Regions from separate parts of the Microbulbifer sp. ABF4_107 genome, predicted to be linked through region 3. Evidence: predicted binding sites of a transcription regulator. Region 3 holds the regulator's gene; each other region holds the start of a gene.
What was found. Region 3 encodes LexA, which represses DNA repair genes until DNA is damaged. Its sites were predicted from a motif close to ACTGTNTNTANANACAGT; they were not measured.

Region 1 (7,802 bases), 1.5 Mb from region 3:
CAAATCCAATGGTTTCGCGCTCACGGGCCCCGGTCTGGCCCTCGCGGCCATAGACTGCGACCTTGGACAGGTCCCGCCCCAGGGTATCGGCAATCACTTCTCCCATACTGAGCGCGGTACCGGAGGGAGCATCCACTTTGTGGCGATGGTGGGCCTCGACGATTTCAATATCCACGTCATCGCCCAGCACCCGCGCCGCGGTTTCCAGTAAGTTAAAGCACAGATTCACACCGGTGGAAAAATTGGTCGCGAAACACAGCGGGGTTTTATCGCCCGCGCTCAACATCTGAGCGCGCTCGTCCGCGGTAAACCCGGTGGTGCCAATCACGATAGCCTTGCCGCGCTCGGCACAGTAGGCCGCATTGGCGAGCGTGGCCTGCGGTGAGGTAAAGTCGATCAGCACATCGAACTCGGCCTTTTCCAGGCTGTCCACAATTGCCAGGCCATTGCGGCCGAGACCGGCCACCTCACCGGCATCCACACCCACCAGGCTCGACCCGGGGCGCACGATGGCACCGCTCAGCCTGGCCTTACCCTCTTGCTCTGCATAGGACACAGCCTCCGCCAGTACCCGGCCCATACGGCCACCAAACCCTGTGATTGCAATGTTTACTGACATATTCCCTGACTCTCCTGCTGTACCGAGGTTCCAGTCGCTCATCGGCCTATTTTCAGCCCGACCGGACGAAAGCGGCGGATTCTACCCCGGTTTTTCGGCGCACCCCACCAAAAAGCATGACGGCGCCAACACTGTGACATCCGCCACAGCGAACAAAGCTACCAGAGAACTGACCCGGGAGTTCACCTTGTGACACAGAATTCCTTCACTAGACTTTGAATAGCCCGAATGAATGGAGCGCCTCTTGATGTTTAGTGACACGCAAAACTCTCTCTGGTCCAACCTGTCCGCCGCCATCCTGGCAATACTGCTCTCCACCATACTCTCCCTCCCCAGCCACGCCTCTGATAGCCAGGCTTCCGATAGCAAGCTGGGATCAATGGACGACTTCTGGGAGAAATACGACGATATCGCGGACTGGATAACCCTGCGCCTGAAGCTGACACCGGAGCAGGAAGAGAAGGTTCTGCCTCTCCTGGAAAAAAACTTCGAATTGCAGATGGCCATTATGGGCGACTACGGCATCAAGCCAGACAAGATGGTCCCCGAGTTGACCGAGGAACAGAAAGAAGAGATTGATGCAAAGATAATTGCGGTGCGCGCGGCAACCCGAGTGGAAGCCATCAGCGTCTTGAGTGAAGAGCAACTGGAAGAGCTAAAAAAAATCCAGAAGGAATATCACCAGGAGCTTCGTGCGAGGCTTGAGGAAAACTGACACCAACAAAAAAGCCCGGGCTTTACAGACCGGGCTTTTTTGTAGCGTGAACCAGAACGTAACAGCGCACAGCGCTTACAGTTTCATATCACCAAAGAAATTCTTCACGCCCTCAAACCAACCGGTCTGGCGGGGCGAATTTTTCTTCTCGCTCAGGGTACCGGCGAATTCTTCCAGCAGTTCTTTCTGCTTTGTGGACAGGTTTACCGGGGTCTCCACCACCACACGGCACAGCAGGTCGCCCGGGGCACCACCGCGCACCGGGGTGACACCCTTGCCGCGCAGGCGGAACAGCTTTCCGGTCTGGCTCTCGGCCGGGATCTTCAGTTTGACCTTGCCATCCAGGGTCGGCACTTCCATCTCGCCACCAAGAGCAGCGGTCACGAAGCTGATCGGCACTTCGCAGTACAGGTTTTTACCATCGCGCTGGAACAGCTCATGCTCGCGCACCATGACCTGTACATACAGATCGCCGGCCGGGCCGCCATCGGGGCCGGCTTCGCCTTCACCGGCCAAGCGAATGCGATCGCCGGTATCCACACCGGGCGGTACCTTGACCGACAGGGTTTTGGTTTCTTCCACGCGACCGCGACCGTGACAGTCGGTGCAGGGATCGGTGATTACGGTACCGCGTCCGCGACAGTTGGGGCAGGTCTGCTGAACCGAGAAGAATCCCTGCTGCATGCGCACCTGACCGGCACCACCACAGGTGCCGCAGGTCTGGGGTTTGGAACCGGCCTTGGCACCGGAGCCATGACAGGTGCCACAGTTGGCCAGGGTCGGCACCTTGATCTTGACCGTGGTGCCGCGCACTGCGTCTTCCAGATCCAAGTCCAGGTCGTAGCGCAGGTCGGAACCGCGTGCCGGACCACGGCGGCCGCCACCGGCGCCGCCACCAAAGATATCGCCAAACACGTCACCGAAGATATCGGAGAAACCGCCAAAGCCGCCGGCACCGGCGCCGCCTGCCTGACCGTCAACGCCGGCGTGACCGAACTGGTCGTAGGCCGCTTTCTTTTGCGGATCGGAAAGCACTTCGTAGGCCTCGTTGGCCTCTTTGAATTTGTTTTCCGCCTCTTTATCGTCGGGGTTGCGGTCCGGGTGATATTTCATCGCCACCCGGCGGTAAGCTTTTTTCAGCTCCTTTTCATCCGCGCCTTTGCTGACGCCGAGGACTTCGTAGTAATCGCGTTTGGACATAGCTCTGTGTGTTCTTCTTAAAACTGCAGAAGGCGCGAAAGCTCAGCCGAGCCTCCGCGCCTTTTTTTAAACCCTCCCGGAGCCAGCTCAGGGAGGGTTAGGACAAGTCGTTGACTCGTGAAGAGTTACTTGTCTTCTTTCTTGTCGTCTTTGACTTCTTCGAACTCAGCGTCCACTGCATCGTCACCGCCGGAAGACTGTGCCTGTTCGGCCTGCTCCGCGGCGGCTTCGCCGGCTTGCGCCTGCTCTGCATACATCTTCTGCGCGACAGGGCCGGAGGCTTCGGTCAGCTTGGTGGTAGCCGCTTCCATGGCCGCCTTGTCGTTGCCTTTTACCGCTTCCTCGGCTTCTGCCAGAGCGGCGTCGATTGCGGCTTTCTCTTCCGCAGTCGCCTTGTCACCGGCTTCTTCCAGAGTTTTCTTGGTGGCGGAGATCAGGCCGTCGAGGGTGTTGCGGGTGGTCACCAGCTCCTCGAACTGCTTGTCCGCTTCGGCGTTGGCCTCGGCGTCCTGTACCATTTTTTCGATCTCGTCATCGGACAGGCCGGAAGAGGCCTTGATCACGATGGACTGCTCTTTGCCAGTCGCCTTGTCTTTGGCGTGCACGTGCAGGATACCGTTGGCATCGATGTCGAAGGTTACTTCGATCTGCGGCATGCCGCGCGGTGCCGGCGGGATGTCAGCTAGGTCGAAACGACCCAGAGATTTGTTCTGTGCCGCCTGCTTGCGCTCACCCTGCACCACGTGAATGGTCACCGCAGTCTGGTTGTCGTCAGCGGTGGAGAACACCTGGGACTTTTTGGTCGGGATGGTGGTGTTCTTGTCGATCAGCGGAGTCGCCACGCCACCCATGGTTTCGATACCCAGGGTCAGCGGGGTTACGTCCAGCAGCAGTACGTCTTTCACGTCACCGCCCAGAACCGCGCCCTGAATCGCTGCACCAACGGCAACGGCTTCGTCCGGGTTCACGTCTTTACGCGGCTCTTTGCCGAAGAATTCGGTGACCTTGGACTGTACCAGCGGCATGCGGGTCTGACCGCCCACCAGGATCACTTCGTCGATACCAGAGGCAGACAGGTCGGCGTCGGCCAGAGCAGTTTTTACCGGCTCCAGGGAGCGGGTAACCAGGTCTTCTACCAGGCTTTCCAGCTTGGCGCGGGTCAGTTTCACAACCAGGTGCTTGGGACCGGTGGCGTCTGCGGTGATGTACGGCAGGTTCACTTCGGTCTGCTGGCTGGAAGACAGCTCGATCTTGGCTTTTTCTGCGGCTTCTTTCAGGCGCTGCATGGCCAGTGGGTCGCCTTTCAGGTCGATGCCCTGCTCTTTCTTAAACTGCTCTGCCAGATAGTCGATCAGGCGCAGGTCGAAGTCTTCACCACCGAGGAAGGTGTCACCGTTGGTGGACAGCACTTCAAACTGTTTCTCGCCATCGACGTCGGCGATTTCAATGATGGAGATATCGAAGGTACCACCACCCAGGTCATAAACCGCGATGGTGCGGTCACCACCGGCTTTGTCCATGCCGTAGGCCAGCGCAGCCGCAGTCGGCTCGTTGATGATGCGCTTCACGTCCAGACCGGCGATACGGCCGGCGTCTTTGGTGGCCTGGCGCTGGGAGTCGTTGAAGTAGGCCGGTACGGTGATTACCGCTGCGTCTACTTTCTCACCGAGGAAATCTTCCGCGGTTTTCTTCATTTTCTTCAGCACTTCGGCAGAAATCTGCGGCGGTGCTTTCTTGTCGCCCTTCACTTCTACCCAGGCGTCGCCGTTCTCGGCTTCAACGATGGAGTAAGGCACCATTTTGATGTCTTTCTGCACAACGTCGTCTTTGAACTTGCGACCGATCAGACGCTTTACCGCGTACAGGGTGTTGGTCGGGTTGGTGACGGACTGGCGCTTGGCGGACTGGCCCACCAGCACTTCGTTGTCGTCGGTGAATGCAACGATGGAAGGGGTGGTGCGATCGCCTTCCGCGTTTTCGATAACGCGGGCCTTGTCGCCGTCCAGTACCGCCACACAGCTGTTGGTGGTACCCAGGTCGATGCCGATGATTTTACCCATGCTCTAAATCCTCACTTTGCTGCGCGCGCCGCTGCTCTGTTCTGTGTGGCCGGGCGCTGCGCTGTTTAATTCGGTTGCCTGCTTATATTGGTGCCGCCGTTCACATTTCAAGGGCGGCGCCACAGGGTTTCTGGTGAAAAAGCGAAAGGCCTTACGGCGCTTTGCTGACAACCACCATCGCCGGGCGCACCAGGCGGCCGTTCAGGCGGTAGCCTTTCTGGAAGCAGTCCAGAACCGTGTTTGGCTCCACATCCGGGTTGGGCACCTGGGTCATAGCCTGGTGCAGTTCCGGATCGAAGGGCTCGCCCGCCGGGTCGATCACTTCCACACCGGACTTGACCAGGGTGTCGATGAAAGACTTCTGGGTCAGCTCGATGCCTTCCACCACCGCCTTTTGCGCTTCATCTTCACCATCGATGGTGGAGAGGGCGCGCTCCAGGTTATCCACCACCGGCAGCAGCTCTTTGATCAGCTTCTCTACGCCGAATTTGTGGGCCTTTTCCACATCCTGCTGGGCGCGGCGGCGGGCGTTCTGCACCTCGGCCTGGGCGCGCAGCACCATATCTTTGTGGTCCGCCAGTTGCTGGTGCAGGGAAGCGATCTCTTCTTCCAGTGCACTGTCACTGCCAGCCAGCTCTTCCGCCAGCGCTTCTTCTGCGGCTTGCTGCTCTTCGGCGCTCGGGGTTTCCACCTCGGCGGCCTGCTCTGCCTGATCGCCAGTCTCGATCTGCTCTTCTTCGCTGCGCTCTTTGGCCACTGCTTTCTCCGTCTGTGTCCGTCGGACAACTGCCAATTGGTCAAAATGGGAACACACCGGCAGCGGGGACGCCGCGGGTGAGGATGGCTATATGGGGGCAGCGGTGGCCACTTCAAGTAATTCCGCCAGGGATCCGCGCCGGGCAGGCCATTGGGCCGGGATAATGTCGCAACCTGTGGGCGACTATGTTAGCGGCCTCGTTGATTGCCTCGCAATTAGCCCCCGGGGTGATTGAAACCCCCTGGACAAATACTGTATAAACAACCACTACTGAATCACCAATCTAACAACGGCGATCACATTCCCATGTTGCTGCATCTGTCTATCAGTCAGTTCACCCTGGTCGACCAGCTGGAGCTGGAATTTGGCCCGGGCACCAGCACCCTCACCGGAGAGACCGGCGCGGGCAAGTCCATTACCCTCGATGCCCTGGGCCTGGCGCTGGGCGACCGCGGCAACGGCGAGCTGGTCCGAGCCGGCGCCAAGCGCGCCGACATCCACGCCACCTTCGATATCAGTGCGCATCAAGACGCCCGCTCCTGGCTGGAAGAACAGGAGATGGACGCCGGGCGCGAAGTAATCCTGCGCCGCACCATCAGTGCCGACGGCCGCTCCCGCGCCTATATCAATGGCCAGCCGGTCACCCTGATGCAGTTGCGCACCCTGGGCGAACAACTGATCGATATCCACAGCCAGCACGAACACCAGTCACTGCTGAAGAAAGACACCCACCGCCGCCTGCTGGACGAATACGCCCACGCCGAGGCGCAGAGCGCCGAAGTGCGCATTCACTACAAAACCTGGCAGGACCAGTATCGCCGCTACCGCAAACTGGCAGACAGCGCCGAGGAAACCCAGGCCCGCCGCGACCTGCTGGAATACCAGCTAGAAGAGCTGGAACAGCTGCACCTGAAACCAAACGAGCTGGAGGAGCTGGAAAGCGAGCAGCGCCAGCTGGCCAATGCCGGTGACATCCTGAACGGCAGCTATCAACTGGCTGCGCTGCTGAACGGCGGTGAGGGCGATATCGCCGAGCAACTGCACCGCGCCCTGCAGCTGGTGGGCGCCATGCCGGAACAGAGCCCGGCGCTCGCCGAAGTCGCGCAGATGCTCGACAGCGCGCGTATCCAGATCGACGAGGCCGGCAGCACCCTGTCCCGGCATATCGACCGTTTTGAGATGGACCCGGAGCGGCTGGCGGAAGTGGAAGAGCGCCTGTCCGCCATCTACTCCATCGCCCGCAAACACCGGATCCAGCCGGATCAGCTGCCGGAACTGCAACAGCAGTGGCAGCAGGAACTGGAAGAAATCGGCGCGGTGGATGCCCTGGACAAGCTGGCTGGCGAGTGCGAACGGCTGGAGCAGGACTTCCGCAAAGCCGCCGGCAAGCTCAGCAAACTGCGCACCGCAGCTGCGAAAAAGCTGGCGGATGCGGTAAACAGCCAGCTGGCGGATCTCGCCATGCCCCACGCGCGGGTGGAGTTGGCACTCACATCACTGGAAAAGCCCACCGCCACCGGCCTGGAAGAAGTGGAGATACTCATCGCCACCAACCCCGGCCAAGCCCCGCGGGCACTGGGAAAGATCGCCTCCGGTGGCGAGCTGTCCCGGGTCAGCCTGGCGATTCAGGTGGTCACCGCGCAGACCTCGCGCACCCCCACCCTGGTATTCGACGAGGTGGATGTGGGTATCGGCGGCGCCACCGGCGATGTGGTGGGCAAGCTGCTGCGCCAACTGGGCGAGCGCGGCCAGGTAATCTGCGTGACCCATCTGGCCCAGGTGGCCGCCCGCGCGCATCGCCAGTACCTGGTGGAGAAGCACAGTGACGGAGAAGCGGCCTTTGTGGCCCTGCGGGAGCTGAAAGATGCCGAGCGCAGTGTGGAAGTCGCACGCATGCTGGGTGGCGAGCCCACCGCACAATCCCTGGCGCACGCCGAGGAGATGTTGGCGCGAGCCTGACCGGGGTCTAGCTGAGGCCGAAATTGACCGAAAGTGGCGGCAGATTCACTTTATACTGCCGCGTCCAAACCCAGGCCCCACTGGGGATACAACTACACTGTCGGGCAAAGAACTCGGTCTCACTATGCAAACCACCATATTCAACACCCCAATCCTCACTCCCTGCCTGCGCCTGCTCGCGCGCCTGCTGCTCAAATTGCACGGCTGGAAGGTGGTCGCCGACGAACGCGCACTGAAGCTGAAGAAGTACGTGATGCTGGCGGCCCCACACACCTCCAACTGGGATGGCTATTTCTTTATCCTCGCCGCGCTGAAGCTGAAGGTGAACCCCCAGTGGATGGGCAAAGACAAACTGTTCCAGTTTCCTCTGGGTGGCACCATGCGCTGGTTTGGCGGTATTGCGGTGGACCGCAGCAAGGCCAATAACCTGGTGGAAGCCACCATCAATCAGTACAAGGTGCGGGACGAATTGGTGATCGCAGTGCCGCCGGA
Region 2 (7,802 bases), 1.2 Mb from region 3:
GCGGCGCAGGGCATCTGCCTCACCGCCGCTGAAGCCGGCGGCCACCATGGAGAGCTTGATCACCTGCTCCTGGAAAATCGGCACACCCAAGGTGCGCTCCAGCACCGGGCGCAGGTTTTCGTGGGGGTAGTGGATGGGCTCGAGTTTCTGCTTGCGGCGCAGGTAGGGGTGCACCATCCCACCCTGGATTGGACCCGGGCGCACGATGGCAATTTCGATTACCAGCTCGTAAAAGGTCTGCGGCTGCAGGCGCGGCAGCATGCTCATCTGCGCGCGGGATTCGATCTGGAATACCCCCACGGTATCCGCGCGGCACATCATTGCATACACCGCCGGGTCGTCGGCGGGAATATCCTGCAGGCGCATACGCTTTCCGTACAGCGCCATATAGCTAAGGGATTTGCGCAGGGCGGTGAGCATGCCGAGGGCGAGAATATCCACCTTCATCAGTTTCAGGTCTTCGATATCTTCCTTGTCCCACTGAATGATGGTGCGGTCATCCATGGCCGCATTTTCGATGGGCACCAGCTGGCTCAGTGGCAGCTCGGTAATCACAAAGCCGCCCACATGCTGGGACAGGTGGCGGGGGAAACCGTAAATCTGCTCCAGTAGCCTGGGCAGCATGCGCCCGGTTACGCTTTCTGGAGCGATGCCAACCTTTTTCATCTGCTGTGGAAAATCCTCCAGCTTGTCCCACCAGCTGCGCTCCGCCTGCAACTGTTCAATAACTGCCGCCCCGAGCCCCAGAGCCTTGCCGATATCCCGCAGTGCACTTTTAAAACGGTAGGTGGTTTTGGTGGCCGCGAGCCCGGCGCGCTCGCGGCCGTACTTGCGGTAGATGTACTGGATAATTTCTTCGCGCCGCTCGTGCTCGAAATCCACATCGATATCCGGCGGCTCGTTGCGCTCGCGGGAAATAAACCGCTCGAACAACAGACCGATCTTGTGTGGGTCAATCTCGGTGATAAACAGGCAGTAACACACCACTGAGTTGGCTGCGGAGCCGCGTCCCTGGTAGAGGATGTGCTGTTTACGCGCGTACTGGACGATGTCGTAAATGGTGAGGAAGTAGTGCTCGTACTGAAGCTCGGCGATCAATGCCAGCTCTGTTTCGATTTGTTGGCGAATATGCGTCTGGGGTCCCTGAGGCCAGCGCTTATCAATGCCAGTATCCACCAGTTCACGCAGATACGCACTGGCGGTTTTATTCTTCGCCATAGCCTCGGAGGGGTACTGATATTGCAGTTCTTTCAGACTGAAGGTGCATTGCTCAGCAATTTTCAGTGTGTTGTCGATGGCACCCTGTGGATAAAGTGCAGCGATTTCCGGCAGGCTGCGCAGGTAGCGTTCAGCGTTCTGCTGCAGGTGATACCCCAGCCGGTCCAGAGTACAGTTATGGTAGTTGGCATTGAGTACATCCTGCAGTGGCTTGCGGCTACGGTTGTGCATAAGTACCGCGTTGGTAGCAACCAGCGGTAGCCGCTGGGATCTGGCAAAAGCCAGTAGCTTGTGCTGCCTCTGGTTTTCACTGGGGAGCAGGTGATGGCTCAGGGCGATAGAGAGCCGCCCGCCGAAATGTTGTTTCAGCGTATCGGGAAGTGTGAAAGGCTCGCTGCCTGGAAGCCACAGGCACAGTGCATGTTTGCAGTGATTGAGGAGGTCCTGAATAAACGTCCGGTACTGGCCTTTTTCGGCGCGCAGGCGCGAGGTGGAAATCAGCTGGCAGATTTCGCTGTAGGCAAGCCTGTCCGGTGCGAGTAAAACCACTTGCTGCGATTCTTCCTCCAGGCGCAAGAAACTGCCACAAATCAGCTTTAACTGACTACCCTCGGCTTGAAGTTTCTCCAGTTCGGCATAGGCCCGCACTACTCCCGCCATGGAGCATTCGTCGGTAATCGCAATCGCGCGATAACCGAGTTTATGTGCGGTCGCAACCAGCTCCTGCGGATGCGAGGCGCCCTGCAGAAATGAAAAGTTACTCTGACAAAAAAGTTCGGCGTACTGCATACCGATAAATATCCGATACGTCATACCGGTGTATAGCTTGTGCCGGACTTGATCCGGTACCGGTATCAGTTGTTCGGCGGATTTGTTGGCCTCCTGTAGCCTGGATCCCGGATCAAGTCCGGGATGACGGGCGGGTGGTTGGTGTATTTGCGCCGAGCCCCTTCGCTCGTCATACCGGCGTAGGCGGGTATCCAGTTGCTCGGTGGTCGTCAGGCTCCTACAGATCCCGGATCAAGTCCGGGATGACAGGCGGGTGGTTGGTGTATTTGCGCCAAGCCCCATCACTCGTCATGCCGGCGTAGGCCGGTATCCAGTTGCTCGGTGGTCGTCAGGCTCCTGCAGCTGGATCCCGGATCAAGTCCGGGATGACGGGGGCGATTAGAGGATGTCGTAGTACAGATCTCGCCACTCTGGATTGCTACTTTCAATCAGGTTCAGCTTCCAGCTTCGCCGCCAGTTCTTTATCGCTTTCTCTTTTCGAATGGCACTTTCCATCGTGTCATGTAGCTCGTACCAGGCAAGGTCTTTCACTCCATACTCCCGAGTGAAACCTTCGACAACGCCTTCCTTGTGCTGCCAGATACGCTGTACAAGGTTGGATGTAACACCCGTATAAAGTGTGCCATTACGCTGGTTTGCAAGAAGGTAAACACAGGGTTGTCTTAACCCAGTCATGAATAAACCCCGTGCAGATACCAGTCCTCTGACGCCAGATCCTGGTATACCCAGTAAAGACTGCCGTGGGCGCCGCGGGCGATGTAGTAGTCGCGGGCGTGGCGGTGGTGTTGCCACCAGTAGCCGTCGATACGCTCTGGTCCCTGCAATAAATGTAGTTCGCCGTCGTAAAACAGTTTGTGGTCGCGCTGCTGAATACGGTCGGGCCGCGGCAGTAACCAGTTGGGGCGGGGGGCATTCACGGGCGTGAGTTGGTGGCTGCGGGATTTACTCTGCAGGGTGAGGCTGTCGGCGTTTTGCCAGGCCTGTTCCGGCAGGTAGCTTTCCTTGAGGGTGACGCCGGAGAGAGCCTGGTGCCCGAGGCGGGCCTTGAGCTTGTCGATCAGCTGGTAGCTCTCGTGCAGCTTGCTGCCCTCGTCAAAAAAATCCTCCCGCAGACTGTGACTTTCAATGGGACGCAACTGTTGGCACTTGAGGGTCAATGCCTGCACCGGCTCCTTCAGTTCAACCCGTTCAAACTGCAATTTTGTCAGCGCGATCAGGCGCTGGGGATCGAGTAGTGGGCGGGAGATATCCACATGGACCTGCTGGTGGCCGCGGCTGCCGTAATCCAGCACCCAGCACAACTGCTGACTGTATAACTGCCGGCGCTGCAACTGCCGGCACAGCTCACGCACCAGGCGGCCGGCGGGGAACAGCAGTTGCTCGCTGTTATCCAGCGGGCTCGGGAAAAACAGTTCACTGTGAAATTCCGCCGGTGGCTCGAAGCTGGCTACCGGATCCGGGCGGGTGCCGTTCAGGCGGGCGAGGTAGTCGATGAATCCGCGCCCGAAACGACTGCCCACTTCCGACAGCGGAATTGCCAGCAACTGGCTGACGCGCTTGATACCGCAGGCATACAACTTGGCGATGGCCTTGTGATTGCAGTCGAGAAGTTTGCTGGGGGCGAAGCTGATCCACTGGCGCCACTGCTGGGGCGTGGGAGCGGTTCTGGCTTCGGCCAGCCACTGGCGGTGTTCCGGCAACTGGCTGAGCAGGTGGGCGGCGCTGGGGCTGTGCCCCAGGCCCATAAAATGATGGACGCGCATCTTGCGCAGCTCTTTGCCCAGTTGTTGCAGCAGGGGCGCCAGGCCGTGGTGTGCCTTGAGGCTGCCACTGATTTCCAGATACAGGCAGGCGAAATTGCTGTCTGCCTGGTTCTGTTCGCGCTCGGCGCTGCGTGGGGAAACCACCGGGGTAAAGCTGTAGGCCCACTGGGCCAGCTGTTGTAGTAACTGCTCTTCCCGCTGCGGGTCCCGTTCCAGCAATTGCAGTTCGGCGCAGTAGGCGCAGGCGGTGGCGATGCTGAGTCCGGGCTCCACATTGTGGGCATTGGCCGCGGGGTTGGCTTCAATGATGAGGCTGTTCTGGGCCACGGCCACCGCGGTATTGTCGCCGGCGCGGTGGGCGCGGGTCAGTGCTTCCAGGGAGAGTTTTGGGAGCTGAATACAGAGCCAGAGCATAAGGTGTTCCTCGCGCCGCCTTGCACATTCAGTGCAGCGGCTGGTCCTGTCGCACCAAATCCGGGTTGCGCGCCAGATGCACGCGCTGGCCGGACTTGCCGCTCAGTTGTTTGAACAGGTGCAGCGCCAGCTGCTCTCCATCGCTCTTCAGTTGCAGGCGCAGTGCTGCCGGAGACGGGATTTGTGCACAGGAGCCGGGGCGAAAATGAAAATGCAGGCAGTCGCCATCGCGGGCGGCTACCTGCAGCCGGCGCAGGTCTTTATCGGCCGGAGTCTCCCTGTTCTGCCACTGAATCAGCGCACCGCAGGCGCCGGATTGCAGGGACTGCTCTGCCGCCCACAGCTGATCCCGCTGTCCTCTGGGGTGCAGGATCAGCAGTTTCTCCAGTTGCACGCCGGCCTGTACCAGTGCCGGGGCGTAGGGGATATGCGGCGGGTTGATCAGGACCACCATGCGCCCCTGACGGGTGAGTTCCGCCAGGGTCGGCAGGATCAGTGACATCTCGCCGATACCAGCCTTGTCGACCAAAAACTCCGTGGTGGCCGCGCGGGGCCAACCGTGCCCGGCCAGCAAGGCATCCAGCCCGCGGTAGCCGGTACTGATTCCGGTGCGGGGACGGCGCTGGCCACTGGCCAGTTGCCAGATGTCCGGGCGGGTCAGCAGTTGCTGCAGCGGCTCGTCATTGGCCTGCTTGGCTGGCTGATCACCTAACTGCTTGTTTTGCAAAAAGTTTTCGGCGCTGTTCACGATCGGCTCGCTCCACACGGGGGTTCTGATGGGGTTTGACTGTATGTGTGTACAGTGTCTACTGGTGATTTATACAGTACGTGTCCAGTATCGGCAAGCCCGTACCAGGTCTGCGTGCGCTAAATTCGACACACCCCATTGGCACTTTTTTGAACAAGGTAAAACGGCTATGATTCGGCCTCTTCAAATGACCGCCAGAAATGGGCCAAGACCAGATAAGCGAGGGGACAGGGTGAGCATCAAATCCGATAAGTGGATTCGTCGTATGGCTGAGAGTGAGGGCATGATCGAGCCCTTCGAGCCGGGCCAGGTACGCCACGGGGCCTCCGGCGATCGCCTGATCTCCTACGGCACCTCCAGTTACGGCTACGATGTGCGCTGCGCCAACGAGTTCAAGATCTTCACCAACGTGCACTCCGCCACCGTGGACCCCAAGGCGTTCGACGAAGACAGCTTCGTGGATGTGCAGGGCGACTACTGTGTTATCCCGCCTAACTCTTTCGCCCTGGCGCGCACCGTGGAGTACTTCCGCATCCCGCGTTCGGTGCTGACCATCTGCCTGGGCAAGTCCACCTACGCCCGCTGCGGCATCATCGTGAATGTGACGCCGCTGGAGCCGGAATGGGAAGGGCATGTGACCCTGGAATTCTCCAACACCACCAACCTGCCGGCGAAGATCTACGCGAATGAAGGTGTGGCACAGATGCTGTTCTTCGAATCCGATGAAATCTGCGATGTGTCGTATAAAGACCGCGGCGGTAAATACCAGGGCCAGCGCGGCGTCACCCTGCCGAAGACCTGATCCGTAGACCACTAGCCAATGACAGACCTTCCCACCCAGGCCGATGTACTGATCATTGGCGCCGGCGCCGCCGGCCTGATGTGTGCCGCGGTGGCGGGCAAGCGTGGCCGCAGCGTGCTGGTGCTGGACCACGCCAACAAGGTCGGCAAAAAGATCCTGATGTCCGGCGGCGGCCGCTGCAACTTCACCAACCTGTACACGGCGCCGGACAACTTCTACAGCGAAAATCCGCACTTCTGTAAATCCGCCCTGGCCCGCTATACCCAGTGGGACTTTATCGCCCTGGTGGAAAAGCACGGCATCCCTTATCACGAGAAAACCCTCGGCCAGCTGTTCTGCGATAACAAATCCCGCGATATTGTCGATCTGCTGCTGGCGGAGTGCCGCGAAGCGAAAGCCCAGATTCGCACCCGCTGTGAGATCCAGCGTGTTGAGCCTCTTAATGAAGAGAGTGCGAAAGGCTTTGAGGTGCACACCTCCCTTGGCAAAGTGGTGTGTGAATCCCTGGTAGTCGCCACCGGCGGCCTGTCGATCCCCACCATGGGCGCCACCGGATTTGGCTACGACCTCGCCAGGCAGTTCGGCCACAACATTATCTCCACCCGCGCCGCGCTGGTGCCTTTCACATTGAATAAGCGTGCACTGGCGCGGCAGCAGGAATTACCCGGAACCTCACTGGCAGTGAATGCCAGCTGCGCCGAGGGCCATTTCCACGAGCAGATGCTGTTTACCCACAAGGGCCTGAGTGGCCCGGCGGTGTTGCAGGTTTCCAGCCACTGGAAAGAGGGTATACCGGTGAACTTCGACCTGGCACCGGGGCTGGACCTGTCCGAGTGGCTCAGTGAGCAGCGCGGCAAAAAGCAGGAGAGCTTTCTACATACGGTGCTGGCAGAGTTGTGGAGCAAAAAGCTGGTACAGTTTTTCCTGCAGAGAAATGGCCTGGAAAGCAAACCACTCAAGCAGTACAGCGAACAGGCGCTAAAGGATGTAGGCGAAAAGCTGCAGATCTGGACGCTGATCCCCGAGGGCACGGAAGGCTACCGCACCGCAGAAGTCACCCTTGGTGGCGTGGATACCAATGAAGTGTCATCGCGGAGTATGCAAAGTATGAAGCAAGCGGGGCTCTATTTTATTGGTGAAGTGCTCGACGTGACAGGCTGGCTGGGCGGGTTTAACTTTCAATGGGCCTGGGCGTCTGCCCACGCGGCTGGCGGGGAGGTCTGATGGGCGACGTGCTGCCATTTAAGCGGAAAACCGCTTGGGAAAAACACAAGGGTAGCAGTTTATGCCGCGACGGTTTTCACAAGTGGAAAGTAGTCACCGAAAGAAAGTTTGATGTAAAACAGGGAAAACTGGTGACCGAATACCGCTGTCAACGCTGCGGAAAAACAAAAACGAAGTTGGTGTAGTTCCGCAGGGCTGTCAGTATCACGGCCAGGCTCGGGTGACGGCTAGGGTGCTCGAACCTGGCGCTACTGGAAATGCCGCTAGTAAAGGGGCATTGCTGCTTAGCAGTCTTTATCCTCTGCACCGGCTTTTTCTTTTACATCTTCACAGGTGTCTTCTACCGCATTACCGATATCGGTTGCGGTTTCATCAATGGTTTCACCGATTTCTTCTGCACCGGATTCTTTCTCACAGGCCGTGATTCCCGTTACCAACAGCGCGGCAAAACCGATAATGCTTAACTTTTTCAGAGTGTCCATAGGTTAGCTCCTTTGGGGCTGGTGGGTACTGTATTCCTGCGACCATTCTCAGGAAGAAGGTTCGCAAGCTTGGCTCCCGAAATAACATGTGCGCGGGTTATTTGATTTCAAGGGGTGGGTGCCCGGAAAAACTCGGGGCCGTTGAAAACTGTTAATTCTGTCACGCAGGCGGTGAGAGATGGCGGGATGTTTGACGGTATTCAGAAACAAAAAAGCCGGCGGCTGCCGGCTTTTTCAAAGGGAGAGCGGGATATCAGTGATCGGATTTTTCCGCTACACCCATTTCTTCCAGCAGATTATCTGCGTGGTCGATGTTTTCCATTACCCACAGCATATATTCCACGTCCACATGGATTGCGCGG
Region 3 (7,802 bases):
CCAATCCCCCACTTTGAACGGGCGATCCAGATAGATCATCAGCCCGCCAAAGAAATTCGCAAGCAAGTCTTTGGCGGCAAAACCGATTGCCAGGCCACCGATGCCACCCATGGCCAGTATCCCGCTGAGGTTGTACCCGAGCCGTTCCATGACAACCATTCCCGCAGTAATCATGATGGAGGCCCGCACCAGCTTGCCTATGGCACGCACAGTGGTTGTGTCGACGGGCTTACGCGCGTAGCGCGGATCTGCGAGATTCTGCTCAACCTCTTTCGCAAAACGCAGCGCAAACCAGGTAACCACCACGACAAAGCCTATCGCTCTGGGTTTGCCATCCAGCCAGAGCAGGAGTTCTGCCCCGGTCGCGTCACCGGCACGGGCAGCGGCAAACGATAGCCCCAGCAACCAGACCAGAATCGACGCGGGCGGGTTGATCGAATTGACCAGCGCATCATCCCAGGGGTTGACGGTTCGCTCCGCGCGCTCGCGCAGCCGGTTAACAAACAGTCCCAGAACCCAGGACGCAGTAGCCGTGATCAATACGACGACAAATATTTCGGCAATCCAGAAACGATCATCCCCCACCAGAGAGCGCAAAAACGCTGTAACTGACTCCACAAACAACTCCATTAGTTACTGAAATTTATTGCTGTACAAACAAACGTGCGCACCATTTTTAACAAATAAGGCACGGTATTTACATCCAGGAGGCCAGCCACTGCCGGGTTTTCTGCCAGCGCTCACTCTTTTTCAGTGCACCCCAGGATTGAATTTCCCCGCGGCCGCGCATCCGCTCCAGGCGCTTGCTGGATGCAGGATCCGGTGTAAACCCTTCCAAAGCCTCCAGCACCTCAATGGCACCTGCACGATTATTACAGACCACGCCCATATCGCACCCTGCCGCCATGGCAGCGTGAATACGCTCCCGGTAGCCGCCTGCAGCGCCCGCGCCCTCCATGGTCAAATCGTCACTGAAAATAACGCCATCAAATTTGAGGCGCTTGCGCAGAATCTCCTGCAGCCAGAACCGGGAAAAACCCACCGGATTTTCATCCACCTGGGCAAAACGAATATGCGCCGGCATCACGGCCTCCAGCTCACCGGCCGCAATACTCTCGCTAAATGGTATGCAATCGGAAGACAGCACCTCCTCCAGGGGGCGCTGATCCACGGGCAACTCTTCATGACTATCTTCGAGCACCTGCCCATGCCCCGGGAAGTGCTTGCCGGTCGTGGCCATGCCCGCGTCGTGCATACCCGCCATAAACGGGCGCGCCTTCTCGGCAAGCTTTAGTGGATCCCGGGCAAAGCTGCGATCGCCGACAATACGGCAGAAGTCGTCGTCCGCATCCAGCACTGGCGCGAAACTGAAGTCGATGCCAACCGCCAGCAACTCCGCGGCCAGCAACCAGCCCACATCTTCCAGTTGCTGTTTATCGGCCCGGGCACTAAGCGCCTGCATTGAGGGAATTCGGGTGAAAGAATCGCGAAAGCGCTGCACCCGGCCCCCTTCCTGATCCACCGCCAGCAGGATTTCCGGGCGCACGGCGCGAATCTCTGCAATCAGTGCCTCCAGCTGTGGCCGGCTTTCGAAATTCCGCGCAAAGAAAATCAGTCCACCCACCTGGGGATGACGCAGCAGCGTGCGCTCTTCCTCGGTGAGGGTGTGCCCTTCGACATCAATCATTACCGGGCCAATCGGGGTAGACATCCGCATGAACTCCACATTGAATTTAATCGACGTCGCCGGCGTTGTTTCCCGGCATGGGCGCAGTGAGCATGGCAACGGCCGCGGGCGCCAGGCGCGCCAGGGTCTCCTCGAGACTGCTCTGGGCGCCAAAATCTTCCCGTAGGATAGCTTCAATGGCGTCAAAGCTCGAAAGAGAAAAGACCGTAGCGCCAAGCATGAAGTAGAGACGCCAGTAGAAGGTCACCGGGTCAACGTGCGGCAGAGCCGCCGCCAACTGCCCGGCAAAGCGCCGGTAGCTGTCACCGTAGCGGGATACGATAAAACGCCGCAAGTGCCCCTGGGACTGGGTATACGCCAGACCGAGCAATCGCATAAAGCGTTTCGGGTCGCGCCCCTGACTGGCCAGACCGGCCAGCGCCACCCGGTACAGGCTTTGCAGCAGATCATCCAGTTGCAGTGGCTCACCAGCCCCCGCCCTGCGCGCAAGCTCCTGATCGAGAGTGGCCGTAAAAGGTGTAAGGAACCGCTCGAAAACAGCCTGAATCAGTTCTTTTTTAGAACCGAAATGGTAGTTCACCGCTGCCAGGTTCACCCCGGCGGTACTGGTGATGGTACGCAGGGAGGTCTCGGTAAAGCCCCGCTCCGCGAACAGGACTTCAGCGGCGTCCAGAATACGATGGACTGTGTCTGACTGACTCATGCCGATTTCACACCAATTCAAACCAACAATTTAAACGCTTGTTTTACCGCGAGACTAGCACAGTCCGCCGACGATGAAACCTGCGCAAGCCATTCTCCACCCCGCGGGAGTACCAAGCTTGCGTCCACCACATTAGAACGAGTGTACAAGTTCTGAAAGCGCCGGGATGGAACTGAAGGCGAAGACAACAAAGCAGTAAAAGAGGAGGAGCACGCCATGGCACGAATCGCTCCGGAAATTGGCAGTTGGTTTGAAAATTTTGATACTGGCGACCTGTTTGAAGTGGTTGCCGTTGACCATCCCGCCCGCACGATCGAAATTCAGTATGTGGACGGCAGCCTGGACGAAATCGAGTTCCAGAACTGGCCGTCGCTACCAGTAATTGGCGCCGCCGCTCCGGAAGACGCCAATGCAGGTTATGGCACCTTTGCCGACGAAATGCAGGATGAGGAAGACGCAGGCTACCGCAGCCCGATCTTTTCTCCCGCGCAAAGCGTCATTGACCGGCTTGAAGGAGATTCGTTTCCGGGTACTGACGAGGGCTACTGACGGATCGCTCCGGCCAGTGCCCGCCGTCATCGTGCCGCGAGTCCACCGCAACCCCGCAATCGGGCAATGATTGCGCGCCCCTGAAATCTGTATATAATCACAGCAACTGTATATAAATACAGACAACAGGAAGGAGCCCATGACAAACCTCACTGCACGCCAGGCTCAGGTACTGGAACTGATCAAATCCTATCTGGATGATACGGGCTACCCGCCCACCCGAGCCGAAATTGCCCAGGAGCTGGGCTTCCGCTCACCCAATGCCGCGGAAGAACACCTGAAAGCCTTGGCCCGCAAAGGCGCGATTGAAATGGTCGCTGGCGCTTCCCGCGGTATTCGAATTCCCGACTACAACAGTGGTTTACCCATTGTTGGCCGCGTTGCCGCCGGCAACCCGATTCTGGCGGAAGAAAATATCGAAGAGTACTGCGAAATTCCCGCGGAATTTTTTCACCCACCCGCGGACTACCTGTTGCGCGTACACGGCATGAGCATGAAAGATGCGGGTATTCTCGACGGCGATTTACTGGCCGTGCAGCGCACTGACAATATTCGCAATGGGCAGATCGTTGTTGCGCGCATCGAGGACGAAGTCACCGTGAAGCGCTTTAAACGTCGCGGCAATCAGGCCACCGTGCAGCTGCTGCCGGAGAATCAGGACTTTGATGTGATCGAAGTGGACATGCGGGACCGCAGCTTTGCCATTGAAGGTTTGGCGGTGGGCGTGATTCGCCAGAACCCGATTTGATAATGGCGGTTCGGAGCGACGAGCCCGCAGGTTTTCTGGATCCCGGCCTTCGCCGGGATGACAAGTCGCCAAACATCCCGTGTCTCGCACTTCGAACATAAAAAAACAGGGCTTTTGCCCTGTTTTTTTATGTCTGCGAATTAACCACGGAATGTTCAGTGAATCGTGTGCTCGGCCAGATCCACCTCTTCTTCCTCAAACGGCTCCGGCTCCATCTCGTTGATGTCCTGTACCGCTTCGATCCCCGCCTCCAGCATGGCACGGGCCACCGCCACCTTGTGCTCGCGCAGGAAATGCTGGCTCTCGTCCGAGAAATGAATACGCACCAGCGGTTCTCCCTTGTGACCAGCGCGTCGCAACGCTACATCACCATTGGACAACTCGATGATTTCGTAAGTCTCGGTAGACATTCACTTCTCCACTAACCGCGTAATTTGGAGCCAGTGTACCACACCCTACCACTCCTGACTGTGGGCCCTCTGGCGCTGGATCAGCTCGAAAAGGGACTGGTACCACTGCTGCACCCGCTCACGGGTGAGAGGCTGGTCAGGGGCCTCGGCCGCGCTATCCAGTTGGCGTACCGGGATGATGGACTGGACGGTGGCAGCAGGTTTGGAGGGCGCCGCCTGCGCAGCAGAACCGGTAGAGCCAGAGCTTACTGAACCAGAGGCGCTCAGTACCCACAATTTACGCCAGGCTGCGAAGAGCCCCGCAAACCAGCTATCGGGGTTTTCTGCGAGACTGACCAGCTCATTGGCTTCACCACTGAATTTGCCACGCTGGGACACCAGGGACGCCAGCGCCTGCGCTGTTTCCGGCTCAGCACCGGCCGCAAAACCCAACTGCATCTGATGCCCCTGCTCCGCCAGAAACGCACGGTAACCACGCCACAACTGCAGCACCGCCGCTTCCAGCAGGGAGGACTCCAGCAACGGCGTATTGCCCGCTTCCGCGCTGGATTGCAGCAGCAGCTGGGCCTTACGCAGCGCCGAAGCGACGGTACCGGTATAGGGATTACTCAAACTGCATACCTCTGGGATTCTGGATCCCGGCCTTCGCCGGGATGACGGATAGGTCTGGATCCCGTTACCGGATCAAGTCCGGCACAGGCTCTTCGCCGGGATGACGGGTCGGCAGGTCTCCGACCAATTACTTGGCCGGGGATTTTTTTGGAGCAGCCTTTTTCTTGGCTGGCGCCTTCTTGGCAGCCGCTTTTTTGGCCGGGGCCTTTTTCGCGGCAGCTTTTTTCTTCGCCGGAGCCTTTTTAGCCGGCGCTTCTACCTGCCACTTGCCATCGCGATAGAACGCCTTCCAACCGGTCGCCTTGCCCTCTTCCTCACTCTGGACATACTGCTCCTGAGTTTTACGGCTGAAGCGCACAACCGTATCACGGCCCTCGTTGTCCTCGGTGGGAGCAGAGAACAGGAAGCTGTACTTGGGATCGATTTCGTCCTTGTGCGGCAGCAGCTCCTTGATCAGGGGTGCGCGGGTTTCGCGATTTTTCGGGAACTGACTGGCAGCCAAAAACAGACCGGAGGCGCCGTCGCGGAGAATATAGGTATCATCCACTTTCTCGCAGGCCAGCTCCGGCATGGGTACCGGATCCATTTTGGGCGGTGCCGGCTGGCCACTCTTCAGCAGCTTGCGGGTGTTCTTGCAGGTTTCGCTGGTACAACCAAAGTACTTGCCGAAACGGCCGGACTTTAACTGCATATCCGCGCCACACTTGTCGCACTCGATGACCGGGCCATCGTAGCCCTTGATCTTGAAGGTGCCCTTCTCTACCTCGAAGCCACTACAGTCCGGGTTATTACCGCAGATATGCAACTTGCGCTGCTCATCCACCAGGTAGTTATCCATGGCGGTGCCGCATTTCGGGCAGCGGCGCTTGTCTCGCAGCTGGCGAGTTTCCGCATCTTCGTCTTTTTCCGCATCTACCGCTTCTTCACCGGACACCAGATTCATGGTGTTGGTGCAGCGCTCCTTGGGCGGCAGTGCATAACCGGAACAGCCGAGGAACACACCGGTGGAGCCGGTGCGGATCTGCATATGCCTGCCGCAGGTACCGCACTCGATATCCGTATCCGTCGGCGCATTGCGACGCATACCGCCTTCTTTATCCTGTGCCACCTCGAGACGCTTGCTGAAGTCGGAATAGAATTCGTTCAACAGGTCTTTCCAGCCCTTTTTACCTTCCGCCACGGTATCCAGAGATTCCTCGAGGCTCGCGGTAAAACCGTAATCCATCAGGTCGGTGAAGCTTTCGCTCAGGCGGTCGGTAACGATATCGCCCATTTTTTCCGCGTAAAAACGGCGGTTCTCCAGGCGCACGTAGCCGCGATCCTGAATGGTGGAGATGATCGATGCATAGGTGGAAGGACGGCCGATACCGCGTTTTTCCAGCTCTTTTACCAGTGCCGCTTCACTGAAGCGCGCCGGTGGCTTGGTGAAATGCTGTTTCGGATCCAGCTGTTTCAGGTTCAGTTTTTCACCGACCTTGATGTCCGGCAACACCAGATCTTCGTCTTTCTTGCTCTGCACCGGCGCGACTTTCAGGAAGCCGTCAAAGCGGATTACGCGGCCGCGGGTACGCAGTTCGAAGTCACCGGCGGTAACCACAACAGACGTAGAAGTGAACTGGGCCGGCGTCATCTGACAGGCCACAAACTGCTGCCAGATCAGGGTGTACAGACGCTCGGCATCGCGCTCCATACCGGACAGCATATTCGGTTTTACCCGCACATCGGAAGGTCGAATCGCTTCGTGCGCTTCCTGAGCGCCCTCTTTGCTGCTGTAGCGGTTGGGATTCTCCGGCAGGTATTTATCACCGTAATTCTCACCAATAAATTCGCGCACAGAAGATACGGCTTCGGCGCTCAGATTGGTGGAATCGGTACGCATATAGGTGATGTAACCCGCTTCATACAAGCGCTGGGCCATCATCATGGTTTTTTTCACGCTGAAGCTGAGGCGATTGCTCGCGGCCTGCTGCAACGTGGAGGTAATATAAGGTGCGCTGGGCTTGGAGCTGGTGGGCTTGTCGTCCCGGGCGCTCACGGTGAAGTCGCTGGACTGCAGCGCCTTCAGCGCCGCCATGGCCTGTTCTTCGTTGGTGGGCTTGAAGGCCTCACCGGCCTGCTTTTTCACTTCCAGGCGCAGGGCGTCTGACTTGGCCGTTTGCGTATCGGCAAACAGGGTCCAGTATTCTTCCGGAATAAACGCGCGGATTTCCCGCTCGCGCTCTACTACCAGCTTTACCGCAACAGATTGCACGCGGCCGGCGGAAAGACCGCGGGCAACTTTCTCCCACAACAACGGGGAAACCATGTAGCCCACGATGCGGTCGAGGAAACGGCGCGCCTGCTGCGCGTTGACCCGGTCGATATCCAGGGGGCCCGGATCCTGGAACGCCTCCTGAATGGCGGATTTGGTAATTTCGTTAAACACCACACGGCGGTAGCGCTGCTCATCGCCACCAATGGCTTCCCGCAAGTGCCAGGCAATCGCCTCTCCCTCGCGGTCCAAGTCCGTCGCGAGGTAAACGTGGTCGGCGTTGGCGGCCAGCTTGCGCAGCTCGTCCACCACCTTTTCTTTACCTGGCAGAATCTCGTAGTGCGCTTCCCAGTTGTGATCCGGGTCGATACCCATGCGCTTGATTAGCTGCTCACGGCTTTTCTTGCGCTTGTAGACCTCTTTGTCTTCGGGCGACAGCTTGCGGGTTTCTGCGGCCCGGCGCGCACGCTCTTTGGGATCCACGGCCTGTTTCGCCGATGCACCGGTAGGAAGATCTCGGATATGACCAATACTGGACTTCACCACGAAATCCTTTCCGAGATACTTGTTGATCGTTTTCGCCTTCGCCGGTGACTCGACGATGACCAGTGATTTACCCATAAGCTTTTGATTTTTAATAGAAAATTTACTACTCACACACACCGCACCCGATTCGGTTTCGGCAATGCGCTGCGCGAATATATATGCTCCGCCCCCAGTGTGGTCAAGCAAATCGGCGAAATCAGAGTCAAATTGGTTACCAATTCCTGCCTGTTACCAGCGCCTGTGACCGGAGATTCCAGGGATCGTTCAATCGGTTAAAACAGTAGCCCAGATCTGCC
Region 4 (7,802 bases), 450 kb from region 3:
GTGTGAAAAGCCGCGCTGCATGCACAGATGCACCGCCTGCCTTTGGGCATCACTCAATTCCCCCATAGCCGAATTCAAGTCCCTGGCCATACCCAGTTGTTGCGCTTCTTCGACGCTTTCCTGGGACTGGGCATTGTCCACCGCCTCCTGGTCTACCACCGGGGCGTTTTTGCGCTTGTGACTCATGACCAGATTGTAGGCAATACGGTACAGCCAGGTGCTGAAGCGCGCATCCCCACGAAACGCGGGCAGCGCCTTATAGGCCTTGATAAAGGCCTCCTGCGCCATATCGTCCGCAAGACCCTGGTCGCCATCGCACAGCTGACGGAGCGAGAATCGCAGCTGTGACTGATAGCGACGAACCAGCTGGGCATACGCCCGCTGGTCCCCGTCTTCGACGACGCGCCTGATCAGATCCCCATCATCGAGGTTCATTTATTGGTTGCCCTTAACCCGCTTGTTTTTGGTCGTGCTTCCAGTTGACGTAGCGGGCGATCCCGATAAACAGGGGTATCAGGCCAAGGCTACCCACATCCACACCGGTGGAAATGGAAAGCCAGATAAACACAGCAGCACCAATGGCGATCAGGGTGACTCCTCGATCCTTGGAGGTATTGGTACCCTCCCGGTCCATCGCATCCAGCAGCTCAGGTGGGATATCCCGGCCTTCAGACACCATGCGATTGATGTTCTCCATCAACAACTGCTTCTTGCGATAGTTGTTACGAGTCACCATCCAGACAATCAGGATCGGCGTGCCGAATACCGCGAGAATTGCCACAATGCCGATCAACCAGTCCATGTCCGGACCTCCCCGGCGCTGCTCTTTAATCTTTTCTTCGTGAACTGCATAGGCGTGCTCGTGCATACGCTCCGCATGCTCCCGAGCCCGTTCCGCCCGCTCACGGATGCGCTCGGCACGCTCCACGTCAGCTTTGATACCGATGCTGATATTGCGCGGTACAGAATCCAGCGCCTGCTCAACCACCAGGCCTTTCTCGTCCAGAATGCCTTTTTCTTCCAGCTTCTCGTAGATACGCTGGGTCACCTTGCCACCGAAGGCTTCGCCAAGGTCAATCTCAACATCCGCGTTTTCGCCATTCTCGTCGCGGGTATGGATACGCAGGGTGCCATCTTCCTGGCGCAGGATACGCACCTGTTTAGTGGCTTCCTTTTCAACCGGCTTTGGCGCGACTACCGGGGCTGGCGGTACCGGCGGCTTGGGTGCCACGGTATCTTCCTCCTGGGCCAGCAGGCTGCCCGATGCGACCATACCCAGTGCGGCCACCAGGGCCAGCGCCCAGGTATTCAGTGGGCCGCGTTGCTTGATTTCATTCGCTCTCATTGGTGTTATCTCGCTCTTACTGATCTGAGGCAAAGCAGGGAAATGCCCCGGCCAACCCCGCCCGGCGATGGTGATAGATAGACGAACGACCTACCCCAACCATCTATGGCGCCAGATTGTACCTTTTTTAGGCAGTTGATATCAGGCTTTGGGAATCCCGATGCCTGCTTTTACCCTTCCCCTGATGGACGTCGACAGCAAGCACTTTGGATGCAATCCACACAAAATATTTGAAGGAGCAAGCTATGAGCCCCGAAACGGTCACGCCTGCAGAGGTACTCGAATTCTGGTTTGGCACCACAAACCTGAACGCAAACCCGGCGGAGGACCTGCGCGCACGCTGGTTTCAGCGCAGTGACCAGTTTGACGAGGAGATTCGCAGCCGCTTCGCCACCAGTGTCGACCGGGCGATTTCCGGGCATCTGGACACCTGGCGGAACGCACAGGGCGGACAGTTGGGTTTGATCCTGCTGTGCGACCAGTTCAGCCGGAATATCTATCGCGGGTCAGCCAAGGCGTTTGCCGGTGATGCGCTGGCGCTGGACATCGCTCAAAGCATGGTCCGCGACAACACCCACAAGCACCTGGGTCTCCACCAGCGCGCGTTTGCGGGCATGCCACTCGAGCACTCTGAGCTCGCAGAGGTTCAGGACCAGTCGGTGGCCTATTTCGACCAGCTGCAACGGGATTTTGCACCGGATATCGCCGGCGTCACGACCGAGGAAGCCGAGGCGGCGGCGGGCTACCACCGGTTTGCCGTCGCCCACCAGAAGGTCATTCGGGAATTCGGGCGGTATCCACACCGCAACCAGGCACTTGGCAGAGAGTCCACCCCGGCGGAACAGGAGTGGCTCGACAATGGTGGCGGCTTCTAGCCTCCCCCTCCTCAGCTAGCCCTAACCGGCCCTCAGCGCGTACACTGGCGCGGAATGTGGTGTTTTTGCAGTTGACACTGAATATCCATACAGATACTGTACATCCATCCACATCAACAACACATAACCACAATACCAAGACCTCAGGAGGCCCAATATGGCGGTAGTAGCCGTTTGGAAATGCGATAGAGACGGAGCCATGTTCGATAACAAGAAAGATGCCGAAGAACACGACAAGATGCTGGAACTCGCTGCCAACATCACCGCTCTGATCGAGCGCAATATTGAGGGCGTTTCAGAAGAAGCCAGCGAAGAAATTGGCCTGATGCTGGCCAAGCGCCGCGAAGTCCTGGCCAAGGCCTGTAAAGGCAAGCCGGAAGAACTGCTCGCCGCCGAAGAGCAGGACGAGCAGTCCAGCGATGAAAACGTCACACCGCTGGCGGCAAATCAGTAATCCCCCCTGGATACCAATATTCTGGTTTCCATCCCTGTACTATGCCCGGCTTGCCGGGCTTTTTTTTGCCTGCAAGCCGGCCTTAAGCTCAAGCGGGATCAGAAGACTGACGCGATATCGATCACCGCCAGAATGATGATCACCAACCAGGTCAGCGAAGTGCCGATAAAACGCCCCGGGTGATAGCCACCTTTTCCACCAATCAGGCCGATCGCGTGCAGAATCCGCGCAAAAACCAGTGCGCCACCAAGACAGTGCAACCACACAGCGGAAACCCCGTTGATCTCCGCTACCAGCAACAGGATAAGCGCCAGGGGAATGTACTCAATCGCGTTGGCGTGAGCCCGGACTAACACCGCCCCCTCTTTATCGCCACCGGTGCCGATACCGACCTTTTTGCCACGGCGGAACTTCACCACGTTAAACGCCAGCGCAATCACCAGTAATGCACACAGTCCGCCATAGAGCGCGGTAATTTCTACACTAATCATCAGTTTTTATATCCATGTCCGGTACCCGCTTTGGGGTGTAAGTAACGATCCCGCAACCGCGTGGAACGATTGACGAGAGACTGGGGTTTGCCATCGATCAGCACCAGTTCGGCAAAGCTTGTGACTTCCAGGGGATCACCACTCCACAGCACCAGTTCCGCAACACCACCCGGGGCTAACACACCCCCATCGAGGCCAAAAATCGTGGCAACATTGGCAGTTACCGCGCGTACCCCCTCTTCAAACGGCAAGCCGTAGGCAACCGCGTTACCTGCCGCTTGCCGCGACAGGTAGCTGTTGTGAGAACCCGCGTATCCAGGGCCACTAATCGCAACGGTGACGCCAGCCTTGTGCAGAAGCGCGGCATTATCCATCCGCGCGCCCAGCTTCTCAAAGGCATCCGGCGTATTGCCCAACACATCCACCACCACCGGAACGCGGGCCCCGGCCAGCTGACCAGCGACCATCCACCCTTCTGCGCCACCGATAATAATTGGCCGAATCTGGAATTTATTCGCCAGCGCCAGAACCTGCAGTATGTCACTGGCGCGGTCCGCGCTGATCAGCAGGGGCTGCTCGCCACGCAGCACCGGCTGCAGTGCCTCCAGGTCGTCCATTGCGAAGTCGAGCTCGCGCCATTGCCCACGGCGCACCTGATCGCGATTATCTGAATACTCTTTTGCCTGCTCCAGTGCGCTCTCCAGCTGAGCGTAGGCCATTGCCCGGCTGCCGCCGGACAACTGTGCCCCGTACTCGCCAAAGTACACCTTTTGCACCAGGTTCTGATCTGTCACGCTATCGAAATCGCCGGTGAGCTTGATGGCAAAACCCTGTCCGGCAAAGATTCTGTCCTCACTCGATGGCAGCACTACGGCGCGCGTCAGGCCACCGGCGCGGTTGAACGGGATCAATGTGGAATGAGGATTGAACGCGACCAGCGGATTAAAGGCAGCCCCAATGGACTGTTCGGTAGCAGCACCATCGTTGGTCGAAGCGGCCGCGCCGATTTCGGTCAGTCCCAGCTCACTGCTGGGCGCGATCAACCCCGGCGTGACCACCTTTCCCCGGCCATCGATAATCAGGTCAGCGGTGATATCGCCGAGGTCGTCAGCAACCTGCACAATCTTGCCGTCACGAACCAGCAGATCACCATTCTCGAGGGTTCCCTGATCACCGAGGGTCACAATTCGGGCATCCTTGATCAGGATACTTTCACTGTGCACAGCAACCGCAAACCCGAGCAGGGAAAACAGGGTGATTTTTACCCCGGCTTTGAGCGTATTCGAAATTCCCATTAGCGCTCTCCTCCGTCCGGCAGGCGTTCGCCGTCTGCGTTCAGAATACCCAATTCAAAATCGCTGTGCGGTTGCCGCTCGGGGTTACTGCGGTCAAACATCAGCACGCCATCGATAAACACCTGCTCCGCCTTGGCGTAGACACTGAAAGGGTCTGCAGACCACACTACCACATCCGCCATCTTGCCCTTTTCCAGGGTTCCCGTGACCTCCTCAATGCCCAGCGCGCGCGCCGGGTTGCGGGTCATCCAGGTAACGGCGTGGCGAGGTTGAATTTCAAAGCCCGCCCTTTGACCTGCCACCATCGCTTTTGCGGTTTCTTCATTAAGATGCTGAATACCCACCGCAGAATCCGAGTGAATCATGGCACAGGCCTTGGCCTGGTCGACGATGGCGATATTCGCCTCCGTCATGTCAAACGCTTCGTGTTTGAACCCCCACCAGTCTGCCCACATGGCTGCACACACATTGTTTTCGGCCAGAAGGTCGGCCACTTTGTAGGCCTCCACCGCATGGTGGAAAGTGGAGATCTTGAAGTCAAACTCGCGCGCGATGTCCATCATGATGGCCATTTCTTCACCCCGGTAGCAGTGGTTATGCACCAGGATCTCACCGTTTAGCACACCGGCAAGGGTTTCCATTTTCAGATCCCGGTCCGGTGCATCACCACCATTACTGTGGTAGTTCTCCCACTTCTTTTTGTAGGCGCTAGCGTCGATCCATGCCTGCCGATAACCGGCGACATTACCCATTCTCGTGGATGGCAAGCTGCCCTTGCCGCCGTACACACGCTTGGGGTTTTCCCCACAGGCCATTTTCAGGCCGTAGGGAGCGCCGGGAAATTTCATGTCCTGCACACTGCGCCCGGGTACGTTTTTAAGTGTCACACCACGGCCGCCAAACAGATTGGCAGAGCCCGGGAGGATTTGCAGTGTGGTCACCCCGCCCGCCAGGGCCAGCGCGAACTGTGGGTCCTGGGTCCAAACGGAATGTTCTGCCCATACTTGCGCTGTATTGGGTGCGGTCATTTCATTGCCGTCCTGAGAGGACTCAATCGAGGGCGCCGGGTAATCTCCCAGGTGGGAATGCACATCGATGATACCGGGCGTCACCCACTTGCCTGCGCCCTCCACGACCAGGCCCTTCTTCGGGGCCTTCAGCTTTTCGCCAACCGCCGCAATCTTGCCGTCCTTGAGAAGCACATCCGCACTGAGCAACTTTTCGCCGGTGCCGGTCAAAACCGTCGCCCCGCGAATCAGTACGGGCGCCGCCTTATCTGCCGAATAGGTGCTGGGAAAGTCCCCCTGACGGGCGAAATCCGGGCTGTCAGAGCTTTTTTCCTTGTCTCCGCCACAGCCGGTTAGCGCGGCAACCACTACTGCGCCACCGATCGCCACTGTCAGGCGATGCCATCGCTGCACCGATCTTGTTACCGATCCCCATAATAAGCGCATGCCCTTTCCTACCCCCTGATCTGTTGTTAGGAAACTATTATCAAATTTCTCACAGCCCCATCGGATTCAACAACAATGTGATGCTGGCAGCAACCGGAGATTCCACCGCGATCGGAATTGTCCGTTTACTAGACAATTCTGTTGAGCCGTGTTGCAATCGAAAAACGTTCCCAGGTTCCAGGAAGGACAAATGGAAACCACAGTAAAAACAGGAGTCGCGCTGCGCGCACCTGCCGAATCAGAACCTCGAACCGACCACCGGGATTCCCATGAGGTATATGAAGCGCTGCGCAAAAGCGAAGAGCGCTATCGAGAGCTGGTAGAGCACGCGAACTCGATCATTCTCCGCTGGGACCGCAACGGAATCGTCACCTTCTTCAATGAGTACGCGCAGCGCTTTTTCGATTACTCGGAAGAAGAAATCATCGGCAAGCATGTGGTCGGCACCATCGTTCCCGAGAACGAAACCACTGGCCGTGATCTTCGCCCGCTGATGGACCACATCTGCAACCATCCCGAAGAACACCGCTACAACGTCAACGAGAATGTCACCAAAGACGGCACCCGTGTCTGGATTGCATGGACCAACAAAATTCTGACCGATGACAGCGGCGAAGCCATCGGCGTGCTCAGTATCGGAACTGACATTACCAAGCAACGCCTGCTCGAAGAGGAGTTGCGCCAGGCACAGAAGATGCAGGCCATTGGTGAACTCGCGGGAGGTATCGCCCACGACTTCAACAATATGGTGCACGGCATCGCCGGATTCGCCGAGGTCATCAAGCAGACGACCTACGATGCAAAAATATCCGAATATGCGACCCAGATTCTGACCACCGCCCACCATGCAGCCGAACTCACCAAGCAACTCCTCACCTTTGCCCGCAAGGGTTCCTATCAGCTACACGACTGCAACACACACGATATCGTGCGCGATGTTTGTTCCATGCTGGAGCGCACCATCGACCGCCGCATTGTGGTACGGCAGCAGTTGCGCGCGGCACTGCCACATGTAAAAGGCGATTCGGCCCAATTGAAGAGTGCGCTGCTGAACCTGGGTATCAACGCCAAGGATGCAATGCCCGCAGGCGGCCAGCTGGTGTTCAGCACCAGCAATATTACAGTCACCGAGCCCATCGCAATTTCGGATTTCCAGCTGGAACCCGGCCAATACCTGCAAATCACTGTCAGAGATAGTGGTTTGGGGATGACAGAGGAGATCCGCCAGCGCATTTTCGAGCCCTTTTTTACCACCAAGGCATGTGGACGCGGCGCGGGCCTTGGGCTTGCAGCGGTATACGGCACCACGCACCTGCATAAAGGCGCCATTCAATGCCGCTCAGAAGTAGGCAAAGGCAGTTGTTTTGATCTCTATCTACCGATTATCAATGATTGCAGTAAACAGCAAAGTGGCCGTAGCGTCGGGCCCTGTGCGCGCTCTATTCGTATGATGGTGGTCGACGACGAAATCATCGTGCGCAGCTATTCCAAAACTCTTTTCGAGATGCACGGCCACCAGGTAGACACATTCGCCACCGCCGCCGAAGCCATTGGATTTTACCAAAAGCACTACGAGGACATAGAGCTGGTGCTACTGGATATGATCATGCCGCAGATGGACGGACAACAGTTGTTCGCAGAATTGAAACGCATCAACCCGGACATAAAAGCCATACTATCCACCGGTTACAGCGTGGAAAGCAAGGTGCAGGAAATTCTCGCCGACGGCATTCTCGACTGCATCAAGAAGCCGTTTACCTACGATCAACTGGAGCAAAAGATCTCGACACTGCTCGCTGATGCGCCCGGCTCGGCTTAAGCGGTCAGTAATGTAGAATTTTGATAATCGGCTCTCCGTTATCGCATTCACCGACCACTTCGGGCTTGG

Region 1: the regulator LexA is predicted to act here: its motif matches at 5,603-5,620, upstream of recN (DNA repair protein RecN).
Region 2: the regulator LexA is predicted to act here: its motif matches at 4,971-4,988, upstream of imuA (translesion DNA synthesis-associated protein ImuA).
Region 4: the regulator LexA is predicted to act here: its motif matches at 2,297-2,314, upstream of ACYX4K_RS07250 (YebG family protein).

Annotation. Positions count from the first base shown of each region.
Region 1 covers NZ_CM149983.1:2,832,426-2,840,227, forward strand. The annotation lists gene dapB (4-hydroxy-tetrahydrodipicolinate reductase) at 1-619, opposite strand, end outside; gene ACYX4K_RS11600 (hypothetical protein) at 867-1,334, shown strand; gene dnaJ (molecular chaperone DnaJ) at 1,410-2,534, opposite strand; gene dnaK (molecular chaperone DnaK) at 2,660-4,594, opposite strand; gene grpE (nucleotide exchange factor GrpE) at 4,746-5,351, opposite strand; gene recN (DNA repair protein RecN) at 5,658-7,310, shown strand; gene ACYX4K_RS11625 (1-acyl-sn-glycerol-3-phosphate acyltransferase) at 7,435-7,802, shown strand, end outside.
Region 2 covers NZ_CM149983.1:2,462,423-2,470,224, reverse strand. The annotation lists gene ACYX4K_RS10230 (error-prone DNA polymerase) at 1-2,007, opposite strand, end outside; gene ACYX4K_RS10225 (GIY-YIG nuclease family protein) at 2,386-2,682, opposite strand; gene ACYX4K_RS10220 (Y-family DNA polymerase) at 2,679-4,184, opposite strand; gene imuA (translesion DNA synthesis-associated protein ImuA) at 4,213-4,932, opposite strand; gene dcd (dCTP deaminase) at 5,165-5,734, shown strand; gene ACYX4K_RS10205 (BaiN/RdsA family NAD(P)/FAD-dependent oxidoreductase) at 5,753-6,958, shown strand; gene ACYX4K_RS10200 (hypothetical protein) at 6,958-7,143, shown strand; gene ACYX4K_RS10195 (hypothetical protein) at 7,243-7,440, opposite strand; gene ACYX4K_RS10190 (S46 family peptidase) at 7,694-7,802, opposite strand, start outside.
Region 3 covers NZ_CM149983.1:1,308,468-1,316,269, reverse strand. The annotation lists gene ACYX4K_RS05410 (mechanosensitive ion channel family protein) at 1-630, opposite strand, end outside; gene nagZ (beta-N-acetylhexosaminidase) at 698-1,711, opposite strand; gene ACYX4K_RS05400 (TetR/AcrR family transcriptional regulator) at 1,734-2,390, opposite strand; gene ACYX4K_RS05395 (DUF6763 family protein) at 2,607-2,939, shown strand; gene lexA (transcriptional repressor LexA) at 3,079-3,687, shown strand; gene ACYX4K_RS05385 (hypothetical protein) at 3,843-4,097, opposite strand; gene ACYX4K_RS05380 (hypothetical protein) at 4,143-4,709, opposite strand; gene topA (type I DNA topoisomerase) at 4,837-7,581, opposite strand.
Region 4 covers NZ_CM149983.1:1,758,208-1,766,009, forward strand. The annotation lists gene ACYX4K_RS07235 (sigma-70 family RNA polymerase sigma factor) at 1-435, opposite strand, end outside; gene ACYX4K_RS07240 (DUF6249 domain-containing protein) at 449-1,345, opposite strand; gene ACYX4K_RS07245 (DUF924 family protein) at 1,591-2,220, shown strand; gene ACYX4K_RS07250 (YebG family protein) at 2,378-2,674, shown strand; gene ACYX4K_RS07255 (MAPEG family protein) at 2,773-3,165, opposite strand; gene ACYX4K_RS07260 (amidohydrolase family protein) at 3,165-4,460, opposite strand; gene ACYX4K_RS07265 (amidohydrolase) at 4,460-5,881, opposite strand; gene ACYX4K_RS07270 (hybrid sensor histidine kinase/response regulator) at 6,105-7,733, shown strand.